3 regions of the Paenibacillus vortex V453 genome follow, and region 2 is predicted to be linked to each of the others. Evidence: riboswitches for the same ligand, from Rfam matches in the RefSeq annotation. Region 2 holds a riboswitch; each other region holds the start of a gene.

Region 1 (7,927 bases), on a different contig from region 2:
TGTCCTTAACTCCAATAAATAATGAGATTATGGAGAGTACCACAACGGCTGCAAATAAGTATCTAATCTTCATGGCTCTTCCTTCTATGCGTATGTCTCTGAATATCCGACAGTCCGCAATCTCATCAGCTTCTCACTGAGATTGATTATCAATTGCGTTCTGATATGCATTATATCACTCTCATTATCACTCGACAACCCTAATTGAGAATCAAAATCATTTAATTTTTCTCATCTGCGTATCATTTGTTCACGATTTGTTCATGATATGAAGTTTCGACATATCGTGTAAAGCTATCAGAGGACTGACCTTAAATAAGTGTTTTAATTCTCAGTAAGCGGGTATTAAAGATAAACTTTTAGTTCTGAGTTTCGTTCTGAATTGTTGACATTTGCAACTCATTATATTAACATGCTAACATAAATATCTATTTCTAACAAATTGTTAGTTGATATGGAATAATGATTATGAGCAAAATGCTTCACTAAAATGCATATTTACCTGAATTAAAGGACATCTTCTTATCAGGCTTATGCAACACCATTACATCAGGAGGTTTTTTCTTATGTCTAAAGATTTTTCAACTGCACTCAAAAATCGTCGCTCCCACTATGCTATCAGCAAGGACCCTGTCATTTCGGACGAGCGTATCCAGGAAATTGTGAACGAAGCTGTTAAGTACACTCCGTCTTCCTTCAACTCCCAAAGCGCACGTGTCGTTGTACTGCTCGGCGAACAGCATGACAAGCTGTGGAACCTGACCGAGGGCATCTTGAAAGAAGTTGTCGGTAACGAAGAAGCATTCAAATCCACGGCTGAAAAAATGGGCGCATTCCGCGCTGGATACGGTACAGTACTGTTCTTCGAGGACAATGACGTCGTTACAGGCCTGCAGCAAAACTTTGCGCTGTATGCAGACAACTTCCCGGTATGGTCCAACCAATCCAACGGCATGCTGCAATTCGTGGTATGGACTTCCCTGGAGGCAGAGGGCCTGGGTGCATCACTGCAGCACTATAACCCATTGATCGACGAAAAGGTGAAATCCGAATGGAACATTCCAGAGAGCTGGAAACTGATCGCTCAAATGCCTTTCGGTAAACCGGTTGCTGAACCAGGCGAAAAAGAATTTGCGCCGATTGAAGATCGCGTGAAAGTATACAGCTAAGTCCTTAGCGGAAAAGGCCGTCCACCCAAGTTTTTGATAACTTGGATAGGCGGCCTTTTTTCATACAGACACTTTATCCAGCAGTGAAACTGCGACTCTACTTAATCAACATGTAATAAGGCCTGAAGGAATGGCTTGATCTCTTGGAAGTCCTCTCCCGGCGTCCACAACTGAATGGCATCCCGCTCTCCGCTCATGCCCCATTGCAATTTCTCTTTCAGTATCTCGGTATAGCCTGAGTTTCCCTCAGATTCGATCGAGCATTCGCTCCACCAGAACAGCCCAATCCGTATCGCTTGACATCATGCGCTCCGGATATTTCCGGGCCAATTGCAGCGTGCTTTCCAGCGAACCGCTGTGCAGCATATGAACGGCGAGGTAATTGCCGATAAAACGGTGGGATTTATCCTGTCGGATCACCCGCGCAAACCATCTCTCCGCCTCCTCCAGCCTGCCCTGCTTCATAAGCGCTGTTGCGTGGAGAGAATCGGTATAGGAATGATCCTCGCTTTCGCTCCGTACAGAGGAGTACCGATCGAATGCCGGATTGTAACTGTCCCAATCTTCATTATTATAGAAGTAATTCGTCAAATCCATCAGGTAGCTTGGTGCCGGATGCCGTTCGATCATCTCCTGCAGGGTGGATAAGGTTTCCTCTGAACTTCTGTTATCTACATCCTTGGACAACTGATCCTTGATCTGTTGCAATCGGAGTTTCATCCTTAAGCTGTGAATATCTTCTGGATGCGAGCTCACATTATCGTTATAGGCCGCGAGCGCTTCATCATATTTACGTTCGAGTACCAGCTGGTCCTCCGGCGTCAATTCACGACCTTTTAACAAGAAATACGGTAAATAACCCATGGTGCTCTCATTGAGCCGGTAGCCGCTGCTGCTTGTTAACTTCGTGCCGTCTTCCTTGTAAGCATCCACCGACCAGAAATAGGGAGCCTCTGGGTTGGAGTAACCAAGCACACTCTCAGGTGCAACGGTCGTCCAATCATACGGATCCTCGTAGGAAAGTCCGATTCTGAGATCATACAGATCCTGAACAGCAACCCGCAGCGAATTCCCTTCAATATAGTTATCCATCGCCGTCATCATCGATCCGCTGCCAAATTCGATACCAACACTCAGTTTATAGTAGGCGGCTTCGGGTATAGCCTCCCATTCAAAATAGATCATGTCGCCGCGTATCTCATCATGGTTTACTGGAGTTGTCAATTGAATCAATGGCTGCAGCGTGACATCAATCCGTCGTGTCGATTCCGGGGCGACCTCCACCCAATCCCCCGATTCTACAGGCCACGTTCTGCCATTGATTTGTTCATAATTCAAACCAATGCCGAGTTGATACCTGCCGGGCTCTACACCCTCGAAATGATAGCGACCGTTCGCGTCTGTCAGCATTTGGTACGGTTCGCTTAACAGCAGACTGTGATTCAGATCGTTGTTTTTACGTAAAAATACACCTGCGAATGGAATCGGATCCCCCTCACGATTTCGCAAGGTTCCGCTTACCGTTGACAAGGTCTCTCCGTCTAAAATCCTCTTCAGCCGTCCTTTCAGCTGATTCGCCCGTTTTGAGATATCCGAATTTGCAAAGTTCCCGCCGGACCCTTCTGATATCCGATTCAACACGTCCATAGCGGCTTGGGGGCTCCCCCGACGCAGGAGCATTTCCGAGTGATATAAAAGGGCCTTACTATGGATGTCCTTCCAATCTCCAGAAAGGACTTTCGCTAATCGCTCATATTGCAGCGCCGCCTGATCAGGCTGGTCCAGCCTGTCATAGAGGCTCGCAAGCTCCAGCACCAATTCATGCTGATAGGAATAAAGAACAGGCTCCGGAGAATATCCGCTGCTCAGATCCCCGAACTTTTGGATAGCGGTTTCCAATATATCCGCTGCTCCCTCCACATCACCATTCATCGAATAATGCTCCGCAAGGTCTATTGCGGCATATTTCATATATTCTCCGGCTGGCGCTCCCAGCACATATTGATTCAGCAGCGGCAAACGTTCATCCTCAGTAAAACGAATCTGCTGATCGGCGCTTCCTCCTGTGCTGGTGAACCCCGGACTAATAAACACATCAAACCGATGAGCTAGCTCTGTTGCTCTAGGCACAATCACATACTTCTCGATCATCTCCCATTTCCGGTTGCTGCTGCTTTCTTCATGAATAAGGTCAATGACTTTGGCTATCCCCTCAGCTTGGCCTTGTTCAATCTGCTTCTCCGCAATCAGCAGCCCTATTCGAGGGGTGAGCATAGATACCATCATAACAAAGAGGATTAAACCCGAAACCCCAAACACCAGGTGTTTAATCTTGACCCGAATTTTCAAGTCTGGCCACCATCCTCTCGTACTGATCCTTCCAGTAATAATTCCCCCCGGCTTCAAGCAGTTCATTGCTCACCTGCAAGGGCACGGAAACAGCAGGTTTCACAATTGCTTCCCTCCATAACAAACCTCCGAGCAGCAGAACGGCCGCTGCTGCGCCAAAATAACCAATTGCGGCAGCAGAAATTTCTACTTCCTTATTCCACAAGGAAGACAAACGTTCGCGGCTGGATTTTGGAAATGTGCGAGAAATCACCTTCTCTGCGCCTAGGAATCGAATTTCCTCCAGCTCCTGCTTTAGTTGTTCGGCCATTTCCTGTTCTTCGCTACGCATCGCTCTCCCCCTTCTCGACAACAATCTGCCGGAGTTTATGCCGCCCTCTCATTAAACGTGCCTTAACCGTGTTTATATTCAGCTGCAATTGCGCTGCAATTTCTTGAACACCCAACTCATTATAATAATAGAGCGTCATCACTTCTCGGTATGTATAGGGCAGCTGCTGCACTGATTTGATCATTTCAGCCTCACGCCAATGGACGCCCAGCATTTCATCCACGGCAGGTACACTTTCGTTTACATGCTGGTCCATCCTCGGCATGGGAAAAATATGACGCCAATCCCATTTTCGCTGCCGCATCCGGCATCGATTCACTGCAATTCGGGTCAACCAGCTACGAAGTTTGTCGCCGTCACGAAGCTGAGCGATATTCTCGAACGCCTGGATAAAGGTATCTTGAACGGCCTCTTCAGCCGCTTGACGGTCACGCAGCAGCAATACCGCCGTGCGAAGCAGATAATCTCCATACTGTTCCATCAATTCCCGGAGAGCCGCCTCTTCTTTTTGTTTTAAACGCTGTATGACATCCAGGCCATCTCCCCCCCTCTATAACTATGATGCGTCTGGTCTTTCATCGGTTGCATCAATTTGGATCAATGTCGAAAAAAAAATCGAATGATTGAAAATCTTCCGGCAAAACGATACAATAACACAAGCAAGAAACCTTTGTCTTCCTGAACTGGCAATAGTTCCGGAACCAACTGCATATCATGTTGGCTGTACTAGGGGTGCCATGTGCTGAGAGACGGCGTGCTGCCGTTAACCCTTATCACCCGATCTAGGTCATACTAGCGTGGGGAAGTGTAGCATTTATGTTTATACTTTTTCACGTAGGCATAACTGCACTTTCTTCACGGGGTGCGGTTTTTTTGCGTGGATTTATATCATAGGGGAGGATAACAACAATGAGTGAGCTAACATGTGGAACCAGTCGCATCGTCGGATGCCGATTCTCGGTGTTTCCGATGACTGACCGATTTGTGGAAGTCATTATGGACGCGCTGAAATCCGTCAACACGGGGAAGGTATGGATTCAGACGGATGATGTGAGCACCTGTATTCGTGGACGGGCGGAGCATGTATTTGATGTAACGAGGGCGATTTTTGCTTATGCGGCAGCAAGCGGTGTGCACACCATCTTTAACGGAACTTATTCTATTGGCTGCCCTGGTGATACGGAAGCCGATGTATATATGTCAGAGGATTCGGAGCGTTTGAATCGCGAGATTGGGAAGAATGCCGATATAGATACAGCCAGCCAATTTGCCCTTTATCCACTGGGTACAGACCATTACATGGATGTTATCTATAAAGAGGTGCATCGGGCTAAGGAAAAAGGAACGTTCGCCGGAAGCGTTCACTATGCCAGCCGGTTGGACGGCTCCATCTCCAAGGTGTTTGAATCCCTCGAAGATGCGTTTTTGCATGCGATCCAATCGGACAGCAGTCACCTTGTCATGACCGCAGTCGTGTCTGCACACAGTCCATCAGCCAAGCCAAGACCGTGATCACTTCTATATAACAGGCAAAAGCCCGGCGCATGCCGGGCTTTTGCGATTTGCTCCAAGAGCTTGACGAATTAAACCCAAGCACTCGAGATAATTACGAGCAGGATGAAGAGAACCAAAATAATACCTACTGAATTACCCCATCCACCACCATATACTCCGCTCATGAAGATCCCTCCTGGATTTAAAGAATGACGTGACCGAATCACATGATTATTGTATTGGTCGTGGAAGGCGAACGTCACGGCTAATGTACCTCTCTTATTGCTCACCCGTCAAAATCTATTCCTCATAACCCACAAGAAGCATGCCCCCGAACGGGTTCAGCACTTGCTCTGTGAATGCCAGAAGGAGGGAGGGATCGTCCTGTCGATACATCGCTGAAAGCGAAACCTCCAATTGATCTCCCAATGCCGTGCTGAATCGGTGGAACAGCCGAAACAGCATCTTGCCTTCCCCTGTCCATTCCCCATTCACTCTAAGTACAAATTCGCAAAGTACCGTCATGATCTTTTGCACCGTAAACCATTTCTCGCCATCCCGCTTAGGATTCTTCAAATCCTGCACATATTCCGTAATCATGTAACGGTATTCATCAATATCGGTTTGCATCCATGGCATCGGTCCGTAATTCAAATCATGCTGGGCCTCTGCGCGGACTGCTTCTCCTTCCGGCAACGAGCGCAGCACCTTACCCTCCGCTGTGATCCGCTGCAATGTCGGATTGGCTGCCATCACGCCCTCGTCGAAGTATTCACGATAGGATGACAAAGACAATATAAACAATTCCACAATCCATCCATCCGCTTCCAGGGTCTTTCTCCGCATCTCATCTCCGTCCCGCTCAAGGATGACGATGTCCAAATCAGATTGCTCGTTATGTTCTCCTCTGCTTGCGCTGCCGCCAAGCACAGCTAGCAAACAGTCGGGATAATGACGGTGGATAACACGCTCTGCTGCCTCCATCGGTTCCTTCTTCATGGCTATTTCCCCCAGTAGTTCTCATAGCTCCCGAAAAAAAGGGCTCAAAATATTTAATTCAGCAAAAACCCCAAACGTACCTTAATCATATGGTAAATAAACGATTACCCTCATGTTGACTACAAGGAAGAAGGGAAGATGAAATGAACTACATTCAAATGCTATCCAGATTAGGTATGGGCAGTGCGCATCCGGGCGGATTCGAGGCTACCTTAAGAATGCTGAAGAATTATCCGATTGAGCCAAACAGTCGTATTCTGGAGGTTGGCTGCGGAACAGGCAGGACAGCATGCCATCTTTCGGAGATGGGCTATCAAGTCACGGCCATAGATCTCAATGAGAATATGATTAAAAAAGCACGCACCAGAGCCGAAGCCATGAAAATGGACGTGCAATTTTTGCAGGCTGATGTGTGCGAGCTGCCTTTTGAAGACAACCAGTTTGATCTGATTATGGCCGAATCAGTCACCGTATTCACGAATACGTCGAGATCACTCCCTGAATATTATCGCGTTCTGGATCAAGGAGGCGTTCTGCTGGACAGAGAATTGCTGCTGAATAAGCCAATGCCTGAGCCAAAGCTCAAGGAGCTGCTGGAATTCTTCGGGATTCCGAATCTGATGCTGCGGGAAGAATGGGCACAATCCTTGCTGGCTTGCGGTTTTAAGCAGGAGGAAATTCTGGAGTATAACCACTTCAACGAACAATTGAAGGAAGAGCAAACACGTCATCTGGATACATTTGAGCAGCGCGATAAAGGACTTCTGTTTGATGTAACGTTATGGGAAACGTTATTCAAGCATGACCGGATGATCCTGGATAACACCGATTATCTCGCTTCCGCCTTATTCCGTGCCGTAAAATAATATTGCTGCGTATCTATGCAACGAGAGGGGATTTGTCTGTTGGCTAGTTAGCTGCGCTTCCCCTCCCCTTCCAAAACATCAGTTCTTTCGACCCATTTCAACACTTTTTGTCAATTCGTTATATCTAGTTCAGCCCGGCGATGCTATAATCATGGTAAATATATCCTATGTTGTCGAGGAGGACTCATTCTTATGGCATGGTTCAACAGACTCCCAATCTCACAAAAAATTACTGCAGCCTGTTATCTTATTGCCGCTTTATTTGCGGTTCCAATGCTGCTTGCGTTTATTCTAATGGGCAAAGCAATCATTGGCGTGGTACTTGTCTTGGCTTTAATTGGACTTACCCTTCCTCTTTCTCGCGTTATTGAGAAAACGCTTACGAATTCATTCGCCGAAATTTCCAGCGTTTCTGCCAAAATCGCCAAAGGCGACTTTACCTTCCAGGTAGAAGAGGTTGGAGGCATGAACGATCTAAGCCGAACCTTCAACAGCATGGTGGACAAGCTTCGCAAAATTTTACAGGAAACCTCGGACATTACCCGCAAGGTAATGACATCAAGCCGAAGCATTTCGAATAAAAATCAGGAGCTTATTCAAGTGATGAATCAAGTATCCCTCTCCTCCAACGAGCTGGCCGTCGGTGCGAACGAAATCTCGGAGGACGTATCGGAGATGACGCATTCCATCCGCGAAATCGAAGAGAAGGTCAGCAATTA
Region 2 (7,927 bases):
GGCTAAGAATCAGAAGCGGATAAAGAGCTGTTTTGAGAAAAGGCACCATATGCAGAGCCAGTGAAATCACAAGTCCGATTGCTGTTCCGATGATAAACCCGATCAAGGTTAGCTGCAGGGTGGCTAATGTATGCTGGAAAAGACCGGCAGCACCGGTAACTGCCTCGGATCCGATCGCCGTTGGCGCAGGCAGAATAAATTTTTCGATATCGAAGATCGATACCGCCGCCTGCCATACCAGCAAAAAGAAGAGGACCGCCACAACAGGCGGCCAGACGGAGCTCCACCAGCTTCTCATGGACGATATTTCTCAGTCAGCTTATCCATGCTGATGCCGCTCGGATGATGTGCAATTTTGACCTGGGATATGATGCTGGGACTTCCCGCATTCACCAGCGCCTCATGCATGCGCTCGACGATCTTTAGCAGCTCGGAGAGTTCTCCTTCCATGGTTGTCTCCAGTGCATGGACCTCGTACTTCACACCCGAATCCTCAATAACCTTGATCGCTTCATCCACATAAGGGATGCTGTCCCGTCCACCCGGCGTCCGGGGTATCACTTGAATGCTCAAGAGGGTGTTCGCCATATATAATCCATCCTTTCGTGCAGCGATATGATTATGAAAGAGAGACAGCCTGCTGTCAGGCCGACTCTCTTCTTAATAGAAAAGACCTTATGGTTGTTCCGGTAAAAAATCATTGGTGAACGCGCGGTCTGCATCAAGCTCTTTCTCCAGCAGTTTGCGCTCAAACATCCAGTCGGCATACCCCGACCATACTTCGGCTTTCTGTTCACCCCAACGAGGCGCGTCATCCTGATAGCGGGGACTCAGCCATTTCTGGCTGGCCAGAACCAGCTCGGCATCCAGATCAGGCACGGCCTTCGAGAGCAGCGCTGCTGCATCCTCAGGATGCTCAATAGCATGGTTGTATCCTTTGGAAGTAGCCCGCATGAAGGCTTTGACAAGCTCAGGGTCCTCTTGGATCAGCTTCTCGTTGGTCACGATGACCGGCGTATAATAATCGAGCTGGTCAGAGTAGTCCTTCACATAGATCATATCAAGCGGCTCATTGCGGAGCTCGGCTTCGATGCCCGTCCAGGCGTAGAATATCCAGGCGAAATCAATGTCGCGTTTGACGGCAGTAAAATAATCGGCATCGCCCATGTTGACCATATTGACTTTGCTGACATCGGCACCGTCGATCTCCATGATGGATTTCATGACAGCTTCCTCAACGGGGGAGCCCCAGCCGCCATAGGATTTACCTTCGAAATCTCCAGCCTTCACGATCCCTTTGTCCTTGGGAGCGGCAAAGCCGGATGTATTATGCTGAATGATCGCCGCAATGGAGACGAGCGGCAAGCCTTGCGTTCTGGCGAGGGTTACCCCTTCCTGATAGCTTATGCCGAACGGCACGTTACCGGATGCGACCAGCGTATCCGTTCCACCGGCTCCCGGCTGGACGATCTGGACGTTGAGCCCTTCCTCCTCATAATATCCGAGCTCCTTCGCTGCATACAGACCCGTGTGATTGGTATTGGCGGACCAATCGAGCATCAGCTGCACGTCACGGAGTTTCCCAGGACTCTTGGCGTCTTCTCCTTCAGCGCCTGTGTTCTTGTTCTGTCCGCCTGTACCGCATCCGGCCGCAACCATCAGCAGGACACAAGCGAGAAGCAGGGGGACCCATCTTCCCTTCTTCATCGTGTCTTCTCTCCTTATGAGTTCTATTTCTATTACCTCGCAACTCCACAAAAAAAGCGCCCCGATAATCTCAGGACGCATGACGGCGTAAGTGTATAGTACGGCAAATATGGCTGCCGCAAACATTGGCTTCCTACGCTGGCATTACCCAGATCAGGTGTAAGGGTCAGTATCAAAGCGGATACACTCTCAGCCGGCTAAATTCCAGCTCCCCCGATATTTATGAAGTTTCGATCAGTACATCCGTTATTATAGTCCTAACACCAAGACCTGTCTAGTTTTCGAAAAAGGTCATGAACAGGACAGGCCTTATGTAGGGAACCGCGTTTAGGCAGCCCAAGAGTTCAGCATATGAACATTTTAAGAGATGAAATGTTGGATACCGTGCTGCGTGCGGGTTAACGCTGGAAGAACTCGATCCATTCCCCTTCGGGACCATGCACGAAGAAATAACGATAGCCGTTCGGGAGAGTGACGATTTCCTCGTCCAGATGAGGAACTTCAAGTCCTTGGACGCGTGCATACTCTTCTTCAATATCATCCGTACTGACTGCAAAATGGTGCACCGTTCCTTCCGAAGGCAGCGAGTCGCTGTAACCCTGGATAAGTTCGACTTCCGTTTCGTCACTTCCATTAAATCCGAGGAACGCGAGTTGAATGACCCCATTGGTATGAGTCAGGCGATTCTTTAGTTCAAGGCCGACTACCGACGTGTAAAACGCTATCGTGGCTTCCAGGTTTCGGACTACAATACCAACATGATCCAATCGTTTCTGTGACACTGCCATACACCCTTTCCGGTTCGTATAAGATATGAAGAATAATATCATATGATTCCTATACGTCAAGTAGGTGATTGATATAGTAACTTTTCAGGTTTTCACGTGTTTAATTGAGTGTAGTCCTTGCATTTGAAGTACACCCGTCCAGTAGAAAAACTTCATTATATAGATCTTCTAGCGATGTGCCGGATAGATGATTTTTCTTTGATTTCCTCGTCTTTACTTTTGGATGGGTAAAAAGTATCATGAGGAATAGAGAGCTTAATTCAAAAGACCTAAATCATCCATCGTGTACAAGCTTACCTTTTTGCCAAGGGGGAGTGCTTATGAGTCCAACTCCAGCAGATCATCTGTGGATTCGACTCGCCATTATATATGCATTTATTCAGATAATGACTGTTCTGTGGATGCCTGATGCTTTATCGCTTCAGCGTGTGCTAGTCATTATTGCTCCTATGGCCGCCTCCGTGTATTTAATTCGGGTCAGCCGGCGTTATAAGGCACATCTTCGCAGGTTTTGGTTTATGGTAAGTATCGGACTGATGGCCGATGCAGCGGCCCGGATCGTCTCCTCCTTTTTTTTCGGGTTCGGGAAAGAGAGCGCTTTCCAGATATCCAGCTATTTCTGGGGATTGGAAGTGATCCTGTTCGCCAGCTGCCTCATCTATTTGTTCCGGCATGTTCAAGGCCCGCTTAGGGGGCTGCGGTTTATGCTGGATATCGTCATCGTTGGCGTAACGTTCATGACGGTGGGCTGGGAGTATTTAATCAAGCCCGAACTTCAGGACAGTACGTATTCGGGGGGGACGGGAAGCGTATGGGTGGATATGCTGTTTCCGCTGTGCGGAATGGTACTTATTTTCTTTACCGTGGTGTTGTATTTTAATACCAGGCAATTAGGGAAATGGGCGGTCATTTCATTAAGTCTTGGCGGAAGCGCTTATATTATGGGTGATGCTCTGCACTTTTATCTCGTCCATTTCGTGAATCTCGAAGTTCGTGCATATCTTGATCCTTTACATACGTTATCTGTGTTTTTCATTGCTTCTGCAGGTGCACAGCCCGCTCCCGATACCGGAAATCAAACGGTGAAAGAGAGGGAACCGCGTCCTGTAGGAACCTTGATTGTCAGATATTTGCTTCCATATGGCGTGCTGGGCGGAATGTTTGCCCTCATGGCGCAGCGGTTCGGTGGCTGGAACGGTCTGTTTACCGGTCTATCCCTGTGCGTCATTCTGATTCTGTTCCGCCAGATCCTGATCCAGTATGAGAATGACCGCTTGTTACATCGACTGCATGAAAGTCTGAGGCAGAGCGAATCGCTTGCTCACCGGGATGATCTGACGGGATTGTATAATCGTCGTTACTTCAACGCAAGACTGTCCAGCTCCTTGTTAGAGGCCGATCGGACAGGATCGCGGGTAGGGCTTCTCTACATGGACATGAATCGTTTCAAAAAGGTGAATGATCGTTATGGCCACCGTGCCGGAGATCTGTTGATCCGCAAGGTTGCATGCCGCCTTCAGTCGCTGGAATCCAAAGGGATTCTGGTGTCCCGTCTAGGGGGAGATGAATTCACCGTGATGATCCAGTCGGCCGGGGAGGATCAGGAGCTGATCTGGATGGCGGAGGAGATTTGGATGCTGCTCAGCGAGCCTTATGAACTGGAGGGATATGAAGTTAGAACGTCGCCGAGTATCGGTATTGCCGTGTATCCCGATCATGCCCGGAACGATCAGGAGCTCATTGGCCGTGCGGATGCAGCGATGTATGCCGCGAAGGAGCGGAATGCCCGCTGGCACTTCGATGTGGACCGGACGATGCAGCTGCAGCTTTTGGATCAGAAGATTGAATAAGGGATGGATAACCAGAAATATCGACAATGCGTTGTTAAAAGCAATATAAGTCGATTTTTGTAGATTAAAACCCTATCATTGCACGAATCTTGCGCATTTCTCATAAAACAGGTCATAACTTCGATATAAAATCCATAAAATGCAAAGAAATCATATTCAAAATGCCGATAAGAAGCATAGTGAGAGCTAGCTTGCCAAGGAGGACGAACATGATTTGCGACAATTGCAGCACCTTTGAACCGATTGAGGACCAGGGGACCGTTCATATGAAGCCTGCAAGCGGTGAGCTTATTGGCTTGCTTGCACTGAACGGCTACACGGTACAAGAGAACAATGAGGGTTGTGCTGTGAACTATAAGGAACTTGCGGAACTAATCTCCATGATAAAGTGTCTGCAACCCCTTCCGCTGAAGATTCGTCAAGAGCTGTCCTTCTGTGTTACCGGTGGAGAAGCTCCACAGATCCGGCATACGTGGACCCCTATGCAGAAGTTCGAGCTGCAGATGGAGCATTACGATATGGTCAATGTCATTTTACATAAGCAGTTTACGAGCTATATGCAGCCCATTGTAGATCACTTTGAGCAGATCGTTGCATATGTAGTTTTTGCTTCGTCCGATAGAGGGGGGAGTCGCGTTCCAACCGTATGAGCTGTTTGAGACTGCCCGAAAAACCGGACTGCATTCTTTTCTGGACCGAGCGGCACGAACCTGTGCAATTGAAACCAGCGCAGAGTGGCTTCCTTTAGGTGTGAAACGTTTCGTAAACTTCCTGCCATCGTCGATATATGATCCTCAGATGTGTCTCAGTCATACTTTTAATACCATCGACAGGCTCCATTTGGATCCGAGGGATTTCGTGTTTGAGGTTGTGGAGACCGAGAAGATCGATGATGTGAAGCACCTCCAATCGATATTCGAGGTTTATCGCAGTCACGGGATCTCGGTAGCCATGGACGACGTAGGGGCGGGCTATTCCACGTTGGAGCAGATGATCAGGCTTAAGCCGGATTATGTGAAGATCGACCGGAGTCTTATCGACCATTGCGATCGAAATGCCGCCCAGCAGAAGCAGCTTGAAATGATCACGAACATGGCTCATGATTTCGGGGCTATGGTGCTGGCTGAAGGCATTGAGAGACGGGAGGAGTTTCATTTTTGCCGAGATATCGGGATCGAGCTCTCGCAGGGGTATCTGTTCGGTAAACCATCCGAGCGCCCTCCGCGTGATCCGCATTCTCAACTGATCTATTCATAGCCTACATAATCGGTAAATACCTGCCAAAGTGAGAATGAAGCTCGCAGCTGATTGGTGAAGCCTTGGCTTGGACCCTGCAAATACAGATACCTGCCAAGGATGAGAATGGGCCCCTTCATAATGAGAAGGGATGTTTGAGGGGCCCATTCTCTATATACAAACAAGAGCCCTGGAATAATATCCAGGGCTCTTGTTTATGGGAGGGGAAGGGACATGATGTCCCCGTTGTCCCCGTTGTCCCCGTACCGCTTATCTTGCAGCTTTTACCTCTCCAAGTCCGCTAATACTGTATTCTTTGCCGTTCACGTTCAGGACAGCAGGTGTATCCGTCTCGTTCACGATGATGGTCTCGCTGCCTTTCACGTTGACCTTCAGTCGGGATCCACGGAACATGACCTTGAAGGAGAAGGAAGACCAGTGACCCGGAATGAACGGATTCAGGTGCAATACGCCGTCTTTTACACGCAGGCCGCCGAAGCCGTGCACAACGGACATCCAGGTTCCTGCCATGCTGGTTGTATGACAGCCGTCCTCGGTATCGTTGTTATAGTTGTCGAGGTCCAGGCGAGCTGTACGAAGGTACATCTCGTACGCTTTCTCCTGATATCCAAGCTCGCATGCGAGAATGGAGTGTACGCAAGGAGAGAGGGAGGACTCATGTACCGTGAACGGTTCATAGAAGTCGAAGTTGCGTTTTTTCGTTGCCAGATCGAACTGGTCGCCCAGGAAGAACAATCCTTGCAATACGTCAGCCTGTTTGATATATACCGAACGCAGAATGCGGTCCCAGGACCAGTTCTGATTCAGCGGCAGATGTACAGGGTCCAATTCCTTAACGGGAACAAGTTCCTTGTTGAGGAAACCATCCTGCTGCAGGAATACGCCGAGCTCCGCATCTTCCGGATAGTACATTTTGCTGATGATATCCTGCCACTTGTCCGTTTCTACCTCTTGCAGCTCGAGCTTCGCCGTAAGCTCTGCATAGCGGGAATCCTCGTTCTCTTTCAAATATTCCAGCACATCAAGGGTGTATTCCATCGTCCAGCTGGCAATCCGGTTGGTATACCAGTTATTGTTCACATTGTTCTCGTACTCGTTCGGTCCGGTTACACCCAGAATCATATACTGATCCTTCGCGGGGACGTAATTCACGCGCTCTTCCCAGAAACGGGAAATTTCCACGAGCACTTCCAGTCCGTATTGACCAAGATAAGAGAAATCGCCGGTATAGTTAACATAGTTATAGATGGCGTACGCAATGGCGCCGTTACGGTGAATTTCTTCGAACGTAATTTCCCATTCGTTATGGCATTCCTCACCGTTCATCGTCACCATAGGGTAGAGCGCACCTTTGGTGAAACCAAGCTTCCTGGCATTTTCCTTCGCTTTTTCCAGGTGTTTATAGCGGTAGATGAGCAGGTTGCGGGAGATGCTGGCATCCGCGGTGCTCAGGTAGAATGGCAAGCAGTAAGCCTCGGTGTCCCAATAGGTGCTGCCGCCGTATTTCTCCCCGGTAAAGCCCTTCGGTCCGATGTTCAGGCGGTCGTCCTCGCCGCTGTAAGTCTGGTTGAGCTGGAAAATGTTGAAGCGGATCGCCTGCTGGGCTGCCACATCGCCTTCGATAACGATATCGCTTTCCTTCCATTTGTCGCCCCAAGCTGCAGCTTGCTCCTTCAAGAGCAGCTCAAATCCGGTTTCGACGGCCGGCTCCAGCACCGCACGCGCTGCGTTCACCAGTTCGCCCAAGCCATGATTGCGGGAAGTGACGTTGGCGACATATTTATAGACGGTGATGACCTCACCTTCTGATACGGATACACTTGCACGGTTGGCGGCATATTTCTCTTGTTCTATCAGCTCTGCTTGCACATCAAGCTTTTCGCCGTTCTTCACGATGTTGTAGGACATCACGGACGTCACATGAAAATCGAGTTTCTTGGTTTTTACAGTTAAGGAAGCTGATCCTTGAGCCGCTTCCTTGAACACTTCCAGCCAGAACTTCTCGTCATAGTTGGAGTCTTTGTTCTTCACATCGCCATCAAGATAAGGCGTGATGGTCAGCTCACCAGCAAAATTAAGCGGGGTCACAGCATAACGGATGGCTCCGATCTCATGGCGCACAATGCTCACAAAGCGGATGGCTTCGACTTTAAGCTCCTTGCCGTCTTCCATGACAGCGGTAAAGCTGCGAGAGAGATAACCTTCCTTCATATTCAGCTCACGGACAAAGTTCTTCACTGTGCATTTCGCCAAATCAAGCGGCGCACCGTTGATTTCGATGCCAATGCCAATCCAGTTGGTGCTGTTCAGCACTTTGGCAAAATA
Region 3 (7,927 bases), on a different contig from region 2:
TGAAAATGCTGGATGACGAGGGACGTGTCATCTTTGTCGGTTCCTTCTCCAAAACGATGTTTACCGGGCTTCGCATCGGTTATGCTGTACTGCCCCCAAGCCTGGTAGAGGCGGTCGTGCAGGCCAAGGCTCTGTACGAGCCGATCTCGCCTGCCGTACTGGAGCAGCGTGCGCTTGCGCGTTTTATTGTAAGAGGTGGCTATGGACGGCATCTAAGAAGGATGACGAGGCTGTACGGTGCGCGGTACGAGGCGCTTCACCAAGCGATGGATGCTTATGCCTCCGATCTGTTCTGCCTGCACTCCGGTGATGCAGGTCTGCACGTGTACGCGAACTGGCTGCGATCGGGGGAAGAGTATGCGGCGCTGCGGGATGCAGCCCGTAATCGAGGGGTTATGTTTCGGGATGCTGCGGTCTATCACCTCACGCCTGGACCGCCTGCCGCCTGCTTTGGCTTCTCGCATTTAGATGCTTCTATGATTGAGGAAGGGGTTAGACGAATAGCCTTGGCATGGCTGGACATGCAAAAAACTTAAAAACCGGGTATGATGGAAAAGAGATAATTTTCAAGAAATGAGATGAGGGGGTAATGACGTGATGCTGAATGCATCGCCGTCTTCTTTTATAATCATGCCTGCGCTTGCCAAAATCGTCTGTGAGCCGGGCTGGAAATGGCAGAAACGCGAAAGACCCATGCAGAACTATGATTTGTTCTATGTATGGAGCGGGGAAGGCACAGTCGAGGTGAATGACGAGCCTTTTACCGTGGGAAAAGGAAGCTGCTTCCTGTTCCGACCTGGAGATCATACGAGTGCAACGCATAATCCGCAGAAGCCGCTCGTATTGACATATATCCATTTTGACGTGACCGATCCGGTCCAAGACATCCCTGCGCCGTATCGCCAGCTGACGGAAACGATGGATTTTGAATACTTGCTGGCACGATACGTGCGATTGTATCTGGACAAGCCTTACGGGGCATTGGAGGAGGGTCAGCTGATTCTCAAGCAGCTGATGATTCATCTGCTGCGTGTGGACCTGGATGAGCCCGTTGTCAAAAAAGCGAGCAATCAGCTGTCAGAGGCGATCCATGAAATCGCGAATTACGTCCGTCAGCATCCGGGGGTTCCCCATCGGGTAGAGGATTTGGCGGCGAGAGCGGGTTTGTCCCCCCGCTACTTCTCGATCAAGTTCAAGGAACTGATCGGTACGCCGGTGCAATCCTACATCATTCAGATGCGGATCGAGCGGGCACAGCATCTGCTGCTGCATCAAGGGATGAATGTCACGGAAGTAGCCGACGCGCTGGGCTATCGGGACATTTTCTTCTTCAGCCGTCAATTTAAACAGTATACGGGCAAGAGCCCATCCGAAATTCGGTGATTCCCCCACCCTTCCATAACTTACCTGCTTGATGGAAGGGGCTTATGGGTTTCATAGTAAGCGCTTTAGGGTAAATGTGACGTACAGTTTAATTTTATGAAGGGGGGAGAGGGGAATGAGCCCAAGAAGACGGGTGCGCGGTCGTTTCTTCAGCCGCGGTGGCTGCGGTATATTCAGAAATCGCTTGCGCCGCATGAAGACAGCGAATCAGGATCATCAGGATGTGTGGTTTTAATGAGCCTTGGCCTTCATACGGGTGATGTTGAATCCCGATTTCATATATGCTTTTCTCAGGATGAACCGCAAAGGGAGCTAACCGGCTCCCTTTTTCTCGTATATATAGAGTACGCGATAGGTATTTTTTTCTTATGTGTACCTTCGGGTGCCAGACCTATTCATACAACGGAAATTTGATATATTAAGCATATACATAAAGTTTGTTCGGCTGAGGCCAAAGGGAGTAAGTTTGTTGGTAAGGTATTCTGAAGGAATAGAAAGGTGATGGGAGTGACGTTGTTGGTGGCAAGTACGGAATATGTGGTGAACCGTTGGTGATTGCAGGGACAGGAAAAGTGGCATTGGTGACGGGGGCCTCCAGCGGCTTTGGGCTGCTTATCAGCCTGGAGCTGGCGCAAGCGGGATATGATGTGGCTGCAGGGCTTCGCAGACCGGAGGCGGCTCAAGAGCTGATGACCCGCGCGGAGCAGGCGGGTGTTGCAGAGCGAATTCATCGGGTTCGATTGGATATATGCGATGAAGAGCAGGTACGGGCGGTTGCCCTGCATTTGGAGCAGCGGTTTGGTCGATTGGATGTGCTGGTGAACAATGCTGGTGAAGCGGTAGGCGGAATGGTGGAGGAAGTGCCGCTGAGTGGGTGGAGAAGACAGATGGAGACGAATTTCTTCGGAACGGTATCTGTGACACAGCACATGCTGCCGCTGATGCGCCGGACCGAGAATTCCAAGATTATTCTCATGAGCAGCATCAGCGGCGTGGTCGGCTTCCCGGGTTATGGACCGTATGCTTCCTCCAAATTTGCGATTGAAGGATTCGGGGAGAGCCTGTCGCTGGAGCTTATGCCCTTCGGCATGCACGTTGTGCTGGTTCAGCCAGGTGCTTATGGCACACCGATCTGGAATAAGAGCTTTGGTGAATTAGAGGTGAAGGAAGGGTCACCCTACAGCGACATGCTGAAGGGTGTGCTGGACTATTCCGAGCGGACAGCCAGGGGAAGCGGAAATCCGCTGGAGGTGGCGAAGCTCGTGGCAAGGATTGCCTCCATGTCCAAACCGAGATTCCGATATAAGCTGCCCCAAGGCACGCGTATAACCGCATGGATTAAGGGATTGCTGCCGGACCGGTGGTTTCAGCAGATGATTTATCGGATGCTGGGCAGACGTTAATCATTCATGCTGCTAATGATCGAATGCCTTAACTTGTCATGTGCGCTGGGGCGGCAGGAATTACCCTTTTTTGGCCGTGGAGGGGTGCAGCAAACCGAGTAATTCTCCCATTTTTACTTTGGAGCCGGGCTCCAGGTCGCCGCGAGGGCTAAACGTGCCGTTCTCCGTCAAAAGCACAACGGTAGAGCCGAATTCAAAATACGCGAGTTCATCGCCGATCTGCCATTTCTTAACGCTCTCATCGGCGTAACGGATGCTGCTCACGTTCATTGCGCCCACCTTCACCACGGCAACTTCTCCGAATTCATGGGCAATGTAGGTAATGAGACGCTCATTGCGGCTCAGCACAGTTCGGATATGGGTCATCGCAAAGTCATTCACGGGGTAAACCTTCCCCTTCAGATGCTCGCTTTCCGCCTGAACACCGGTTACGGGTGAATGGATGCGGTGATAATCTGTTGGGCTTAAATACAATACGAATGCATAACCGTTTATATAGTTTTCCATTCTCGGGGATTTCGCGAGCAGCTCGCTCAGGGTGTAATCCTGTCCCTTGACACTCAGAATGGTGCCGGCATGAATGGCGCACATTGCTGAAATAGTGGCATCGACAGGGCTTACCATGGCATCGACGGTGTCATCGATGGCACGCAGGCCTATTTTTAACCGGCGGGAAAAGAACTCGTTCAATGAGCGGTATTCGTGGATCTCTTTCTCCGCTTCATGAGCCGGAATTTGATAGATTCGTATAAATGCAGGTATTAGATGACGGCTCAGCCGGCTGTGGGAACAATGCCCCATCATTCGGGACAACCATTTTCGGGAGGAGAGCTCAGTCATCAGACGCAGCAATTGTTTAGCCATGTCATTCTCCTTTGTGCATAGGTGTAAGCAATATAACGATGGTGGAAAAGCCAATCACTCTGATATTGACATAGAATGAGATGGAAATCAATAAATAGCCATATTTGAAAAAAGGTTCTTGCAAATTCTGGAGCGGACCTGTATTTTAAAATTAACATAAAACCGAATAGGGAATACGGGGGCTTGAGTGAATCAGGCTGAGATTGCAGCTATTATCCGCTGTTGACCGTTAATCTGAACTGGGTAATGCCAGCGTAGAGAATATCCGACCCTGCCTACATAGGGCCTATTTTTCCGTCTGCGCGTTTTTCCAGACGGTTTTTTGTTGTGTTTACACAAAAATAGCGGTGGAGAGGGGTACAGGTTGTTATGGGAACATCAATGCAAGAGAAGTTGGGGGTTCAGCCCAGAAGAGGGCTGCGGTTAAGCGATATTTTGGTGACGGTGCTGGTATCGCTTGTGTTTGGCGTGATTTATCACTTCTGGGGGTCGGTCTATAATCTTTTTAAACCGTTGTTTTTTGAAGCGGATGAGCTGCTCTACGGCATGTGGTTTGCGGCAGCTACGCTGGCTTATTTGTTAATTCGCAAGCCGGGCGTGGCCATCATCGCGGAAGTGGCTGCGGCCCACGTGGAGGTGCTGTTTGGCAGCGGCTGGGGATTGACTCTATTGTTATATGGCTTGATTCAAGGACTGGGGGCGGAGTTGGTATTCGCGGCGCTCCGCTATCGGAGTACCTCAGCGTGGACCTTGGTGATTGCCGGGGCCGGAGCGGCCATCGGTTCGATGATAATGGACTTCTATTACAGCTATACGGACGATCTGCAGACATGGATGTTCCTGGCCAAATATGGTATGCGGGTAATCAGCGGTGCAGTTATTGCAGGTCTGTTAATGCTGCTCTTGGCCAAGGCGCTGGATCGTACAGGCGTAACGTCACTGCTGCGTCCCGCGTCGAAGAAGGATTACGAAGCGCTGGATGATGCGCGCCATGTCTAATGCCACGGTAAGCCTATTTCCGGCTCAGTCCGCTGAGGTTCAACAGGAGCAGGCTGTGCAGGTGGAGGGACTGCGCTTGAAGTATCCCGGGGAAGAGAGGCTGATGTTCAAAGATCTCTCGTTCTCGGCAGCCCGTGGGGAAAAGGTGCTGCTGCTTGGTCCGAGCGGATGCGGCAAATCCACGCTGCTCCAGGTGCTTAGCGGAATGATTCCCCGCGCTACGGAAGTGCCAATGAAGTGTGAGGCACAGATTGTCCCGCGCTCCTGGGGATACGTATTTCAAGACCCGGATACGCAGTTTTGCATGCCGTATGTGGATGAGGAGCTGGCCTTTGTACTAGGAGAATCTGAGTATTCCCCGAGACGAGATGAAGGAACGGATGCAAGCGGCGCTGCATGAGGTGGGGCTGAATTTGGAGGAGCTTCATCTGCCGATCGGCCATCTGTCGCAAGGGATGAAGCAGAGGCTGGCGCTGGCTTCCGCCCTGCTGCTGGAGCCGGAGGTGCTGTTCCTTGACGAGCCGTCCGCACTGCTTGACCCGGAAGGACGGGAGCAGATCTGGGATGCGGTGAAATCCGTATCGGAAGGACGTACACTGATCATCGTCGAGCACCGGATCGAAGAGATGGCGAAATACGTGGATCGTGTCGTTCTGTTCAGTCCGGATGGCGTTATTCTGGGCGATGGACCGCCGGCGGCAGTATTTGCTAAGTATGAGTGCGAGCTTAAATCCTATGGAATCTGGTATCCCGGCGTGTGGGAAGATTATGCTCAGACCCGGGCCGGCCGGGAATTGTTTGCTCCGGTTGATGCCTATGGCGAAGATCTGGGGAATCTCCTGCACGAGGCTGCCCTGCCTTACCCTTTAGATGGGGAGCCTGTGATCCGTTTAGAGGATTTCAAGGGACTGAGATGGGATAAACCTGTGATTTCTCTCCCTTCGGCAGAAGTTTATCGGGCAGAATTTATTGCGGTGGTAGGGCCGAACGGAGCGGGGAAAAGCTCGTTTCTTCTCAGTCTGATGGGACTGCTGCGCGCGCAAGGGACCTACGTGCTCTGCGGGGAAGAGGTTGTGCAAGGCAAGGCGAGAAAGGTGCGGAAGAAGAGAGAGCAGCAGCTCCGTCAAATCGGATTCGTGTTTCAGAATCCGGAGCTTCAGTTTCTGACGGAGCGTATTGGCGACGAGGTTGTTTACTCCTTGCTGGTGGATAACATGCCTGCGGAGGAAGCGAAGGCCCAAGCCGATCGCTGTCTCGAACGCTTCGGACTAAGCGGAATGGAGAACAGGCATCCCTATCAGCTGTCAACCGGTCAGAAGCGGCGCTTAAGCGTTGCCACTGCGATGGCCAGACAGCCGGAAGTTCTGCTCCTGGATGAGCCGACCTTCGGTCAGGACGCGCGGAATACGTTTGCGATTCTGGAGATGTGCGAGCGGCTGCGCCGCACGGGAACCGCCATTCTCATGGTGACCCATGAGATGGAGATTGCGCAGCGGGTCGCCACGCATATATGGGAAATTCGGGAAGGTCAGCTGACCTCGAGCATGGCTTCACCCCGATTGTGTACCGGTGCGGAATCCCGGCAGGAGGATGATGGATTGAACCGGGCCGGAGAATCCTACGATCCCTCCTCCGCAAGCGCAGCTCACCTCACGGGGGTGAATTCATGAATATATGGAACCCTGTACGGATCACCTGGCTGCACCGGGCCAATCCGGTGGTGAAGCTCGGCCTTATTTTTGCCCTCTTTTTCATGACGGTGCTGACCCATGATCTGGATTTCATGATGTATCAGGCACTGGTATTTATGGTCTGTCTGGTGGTGCTGAGTGGGGTTAAACCGTGGAAGATGCTGCTCTTCTTCATTCCGTTTCTGCTTGCCTTTATATCTTCGTCCTCTTCCATGATGCTGTTCGGCAAAGGGGAGACTCTCTGGTGGGAGTGGGGGTTGTTCCGGGTATCGGAAGAAAGCTTCTACCGGGGACTGCATCTGGGGTTTAAGGGGATTGCTTTTGCCTCGGAGGGACTGCTCCTTGTAACGACAACGTCCTCCGTGGATTTATTCTACAGCCTGATGCAGAAGCTGAGGCTTGCGCCCAAGTATGCGTACAGCTTCATGGCTTCGATACGGCTTCTGCCCATGGTGTGGGAGGAGTTTGTGATTCGCCGTCAAGCCTTGAAGGTAAGGGGAGTTCGCCCGATTCGGGGCGTGCGCGACATGGTCAACCGTGCGGGGATGTACGTGGTGCCGCTGCTGGCGCAGAGCATCCGCCGGGCACACCGGGTGGCTGCGGCAATGGAGGCGAAGCAGTTTAACGGGGACCAGGTGAAGGCCCGGACGTATTATTATCCGTCACGTTATTCGCGGTATGATCTGCTGGTGATCGGCTTGCTGGCGGCCGCAGCCTGCTGCGCTTATGTGGCAGCCGGGTATTTTCCGTGGTTCGGGATTGGCGATGTGCGCTTTGATTAAGAAGAATTCATTTTGCAGCAACTAAGCCCGGGATATCCTGAAGGGTCTTTATGGACCTTTTGGGATATCTTTTTTTGGTGAGATTTCAAGGCTATACCTGAGTGTGGAACAGGCCATTCTTCATATTTTTGTAAGGATGTCTGGATTTAATGCCGAGTTTGGCGTTATAATACTATTGGTACTGATATAGTATTTATAGTACCAGAAGCGGGGGAGTATTCACTTGCGTGAGCGAATATTGAATGAAACGATGCGATTGATTCAGCGGCAGGGCTTCACCTTCACCGTTAGTGACCTGGCCCGAGAACTTGCCATCAGCAAACGGACGATTTATGAGCATTTCTCTTCCAAGGAAGAGATTGTTGAACATATCATTGATGGAATGATCCGGCATATCCAGGAACAGGAACGTGACATTGCAGCGGATGAGGAGCTTACCATTCCGGAGAAGCTTCGCCAAATTCTGATCTGTCTGCCTCAGGAGATGGAGAAGATGGATTTGGGAATGCTGCCGGATTTGAAACGGTCGCATTATCCGCAGTGGGAGAAGCTGGACACCTTTTTCAGAGAAGAATGGGGTATTGTCAGCGAGCTGATGGAGCAGGGGATGGCGGAGGGAAGTCTAAAGAGAATCCATCTGCCGGTGTTCATTGATCTGTACCTCGGGTCGCTTCATCAGATTTATGACTCGAGAGCGACGGTTAAGCATCAATTGCCGCTGGGAGAACTGCTGGAGTCCATCATGGACATATTACTGTTTGGCATCGCCGCGGATAAACGGGAGGGGGCGTAAGATTATGCATTG

What was found. A riboswitch is a leader RNA that binds a small molecule or an ion and turns the genes downstream of it on or off. The one in region 2 is predicted to bind thiamine pyrophosphate.
Region 1: linked by a shared signal. The riboswitch ahead of PVOR_RS20860 (YkoF family thiamine/hydroxymethylpyrimidine-binding protein) and the one ahead of PVOR_RS04780 (ABC transporter substrate-binding protein) in region 2 are both predicted to bind thiamine pyrophosphate.
Region 3: linked by a shared signal. The riboswitch ahead of PVOR_RS26055 (ECF transporter S component) and the one ahead of PVOR_RS04780 (ABC transporter substrate-binding protein) in region 2 are both predicted to bind thiamine pyrophosphate.

The regions. Positions count from the first base shown of each region.
Region 1 covers NZ_ADHJ01000037.1:644,936-652,862, forward strand. Annotated here, with positions in the region: gene PVOR_RS20835 (ABC transporter permease) at 1-73, opposite strand, end outside; gene PVOR_RS20840 (nitroreductase family protein) at 567-1,169, shown strand; gene PVOR_RS20845 (carboxypeptidase-like regulatory domain-containing protein) at 1,416-3,518, opposite strand; gene PVOR_RS20850 (hypothetical protein) at 3,496-3,849, opposite strand; gene PVOR_RS20855 (RNA polymerase sigma factor) at 3,842-4,384, opposite strand; TPP riboswitch at 4,568-4,670, shown strand; gene PVOR_RS20860 (YkoF family thiamine/hydroxymethylpyrimidine-binding protein) at 4,759-5,361, shown strand; gene PVOR_RS29810 (YjcZ family sporulation protein) at 5,433-5,528, opposite strand; gene PVOR_RS20865 (nucleotidyltransferase domain-containing protein) at 5,644-6,342, opposite strand; gene PVOR_RS20870 (class I SAM-dependent methyltransferase) at 6,486-7,208, shown strand; partial or broken gene PVOR_RS20875 (methyl-accepting chemotaxis protein) at 7,401-7,927, shown strand, end outside.
Region 2 covers NZ_ADHJ01000009.1:180,115-188,041, forward strand. Annotated here, with positions in the region: gene PVOR_RS04770 (ABC transporter permease) at 1-298, opposite strand, end outside; gene PVOR_RS04775 (thiamine-binding protein) at 295-588, opposite strand; gene PVOR_RS04780 (ABC transporter substrate-binding protein) at 676-1,707, opposite strand; TPP riboswitch at 1,821-1,932, opposite strand; gene PVOR_RS04785 (VOC family protein) at 2,106-2,495, opposite strand; gene PVOR_RS04790 (GGDEF domain-containing protein) at 2,816-4,345, shown strand; gene PVOR_RS32960 (hypothetical protein) at 4,555-4,995, shown strand; gene PVOR_RS32965 (EAL domain-containing protein) at 4,952-5,602, shown strand; gene PVOR_RS04800 (glycoside hydrolase family 65 protein) at 5,852-7,927, opposite strand, start outside.
Region 3 covers NZ_ADHJ01000049.1:101,469-109,395, reverse strand. Annotated here, with positions in the region: gene pdxR (MocR-like pyridoxine biosynthesis transcription factor PdxR) at 1-536, shown strand, start outside; gene PVOR_RS26070 (helix-turn-helix domain-containing protein) at 598-1,383, shown strand; gene PVOR_RS26065 (SDR family oxidoreductase) at 1,935-2,786, shown strand; gene asd (archaetidylserine decarboxylase) at 2,847-3,650, opposite strand; TPP riboswitch at 3,816-3,928, shown strand; gene PVOR_RS26055 (ECF transporter S component) at 4,020-4,649, shown strand; gene PVOR_RS32910 (ATP-binding cassette domain-containing protein) at 4,642-5,049, shown strand; gene PVOR_RS26050 (ATP-binding cassette domain-containing protein) at 5,018-6,319, shown strand; gene PVOR_RS26045 (energy-coupling factor transporter transmembrane component T family protein) at 6,316-7,122, shown strand; gene PVOR_RS26040 (TetR/AcrR family transcriptional regulator) at 7,346-7,915, shown strand; gene PVOR_RS26035 (DMT family transporter) at 7,920-7,927, shown strand, end outside.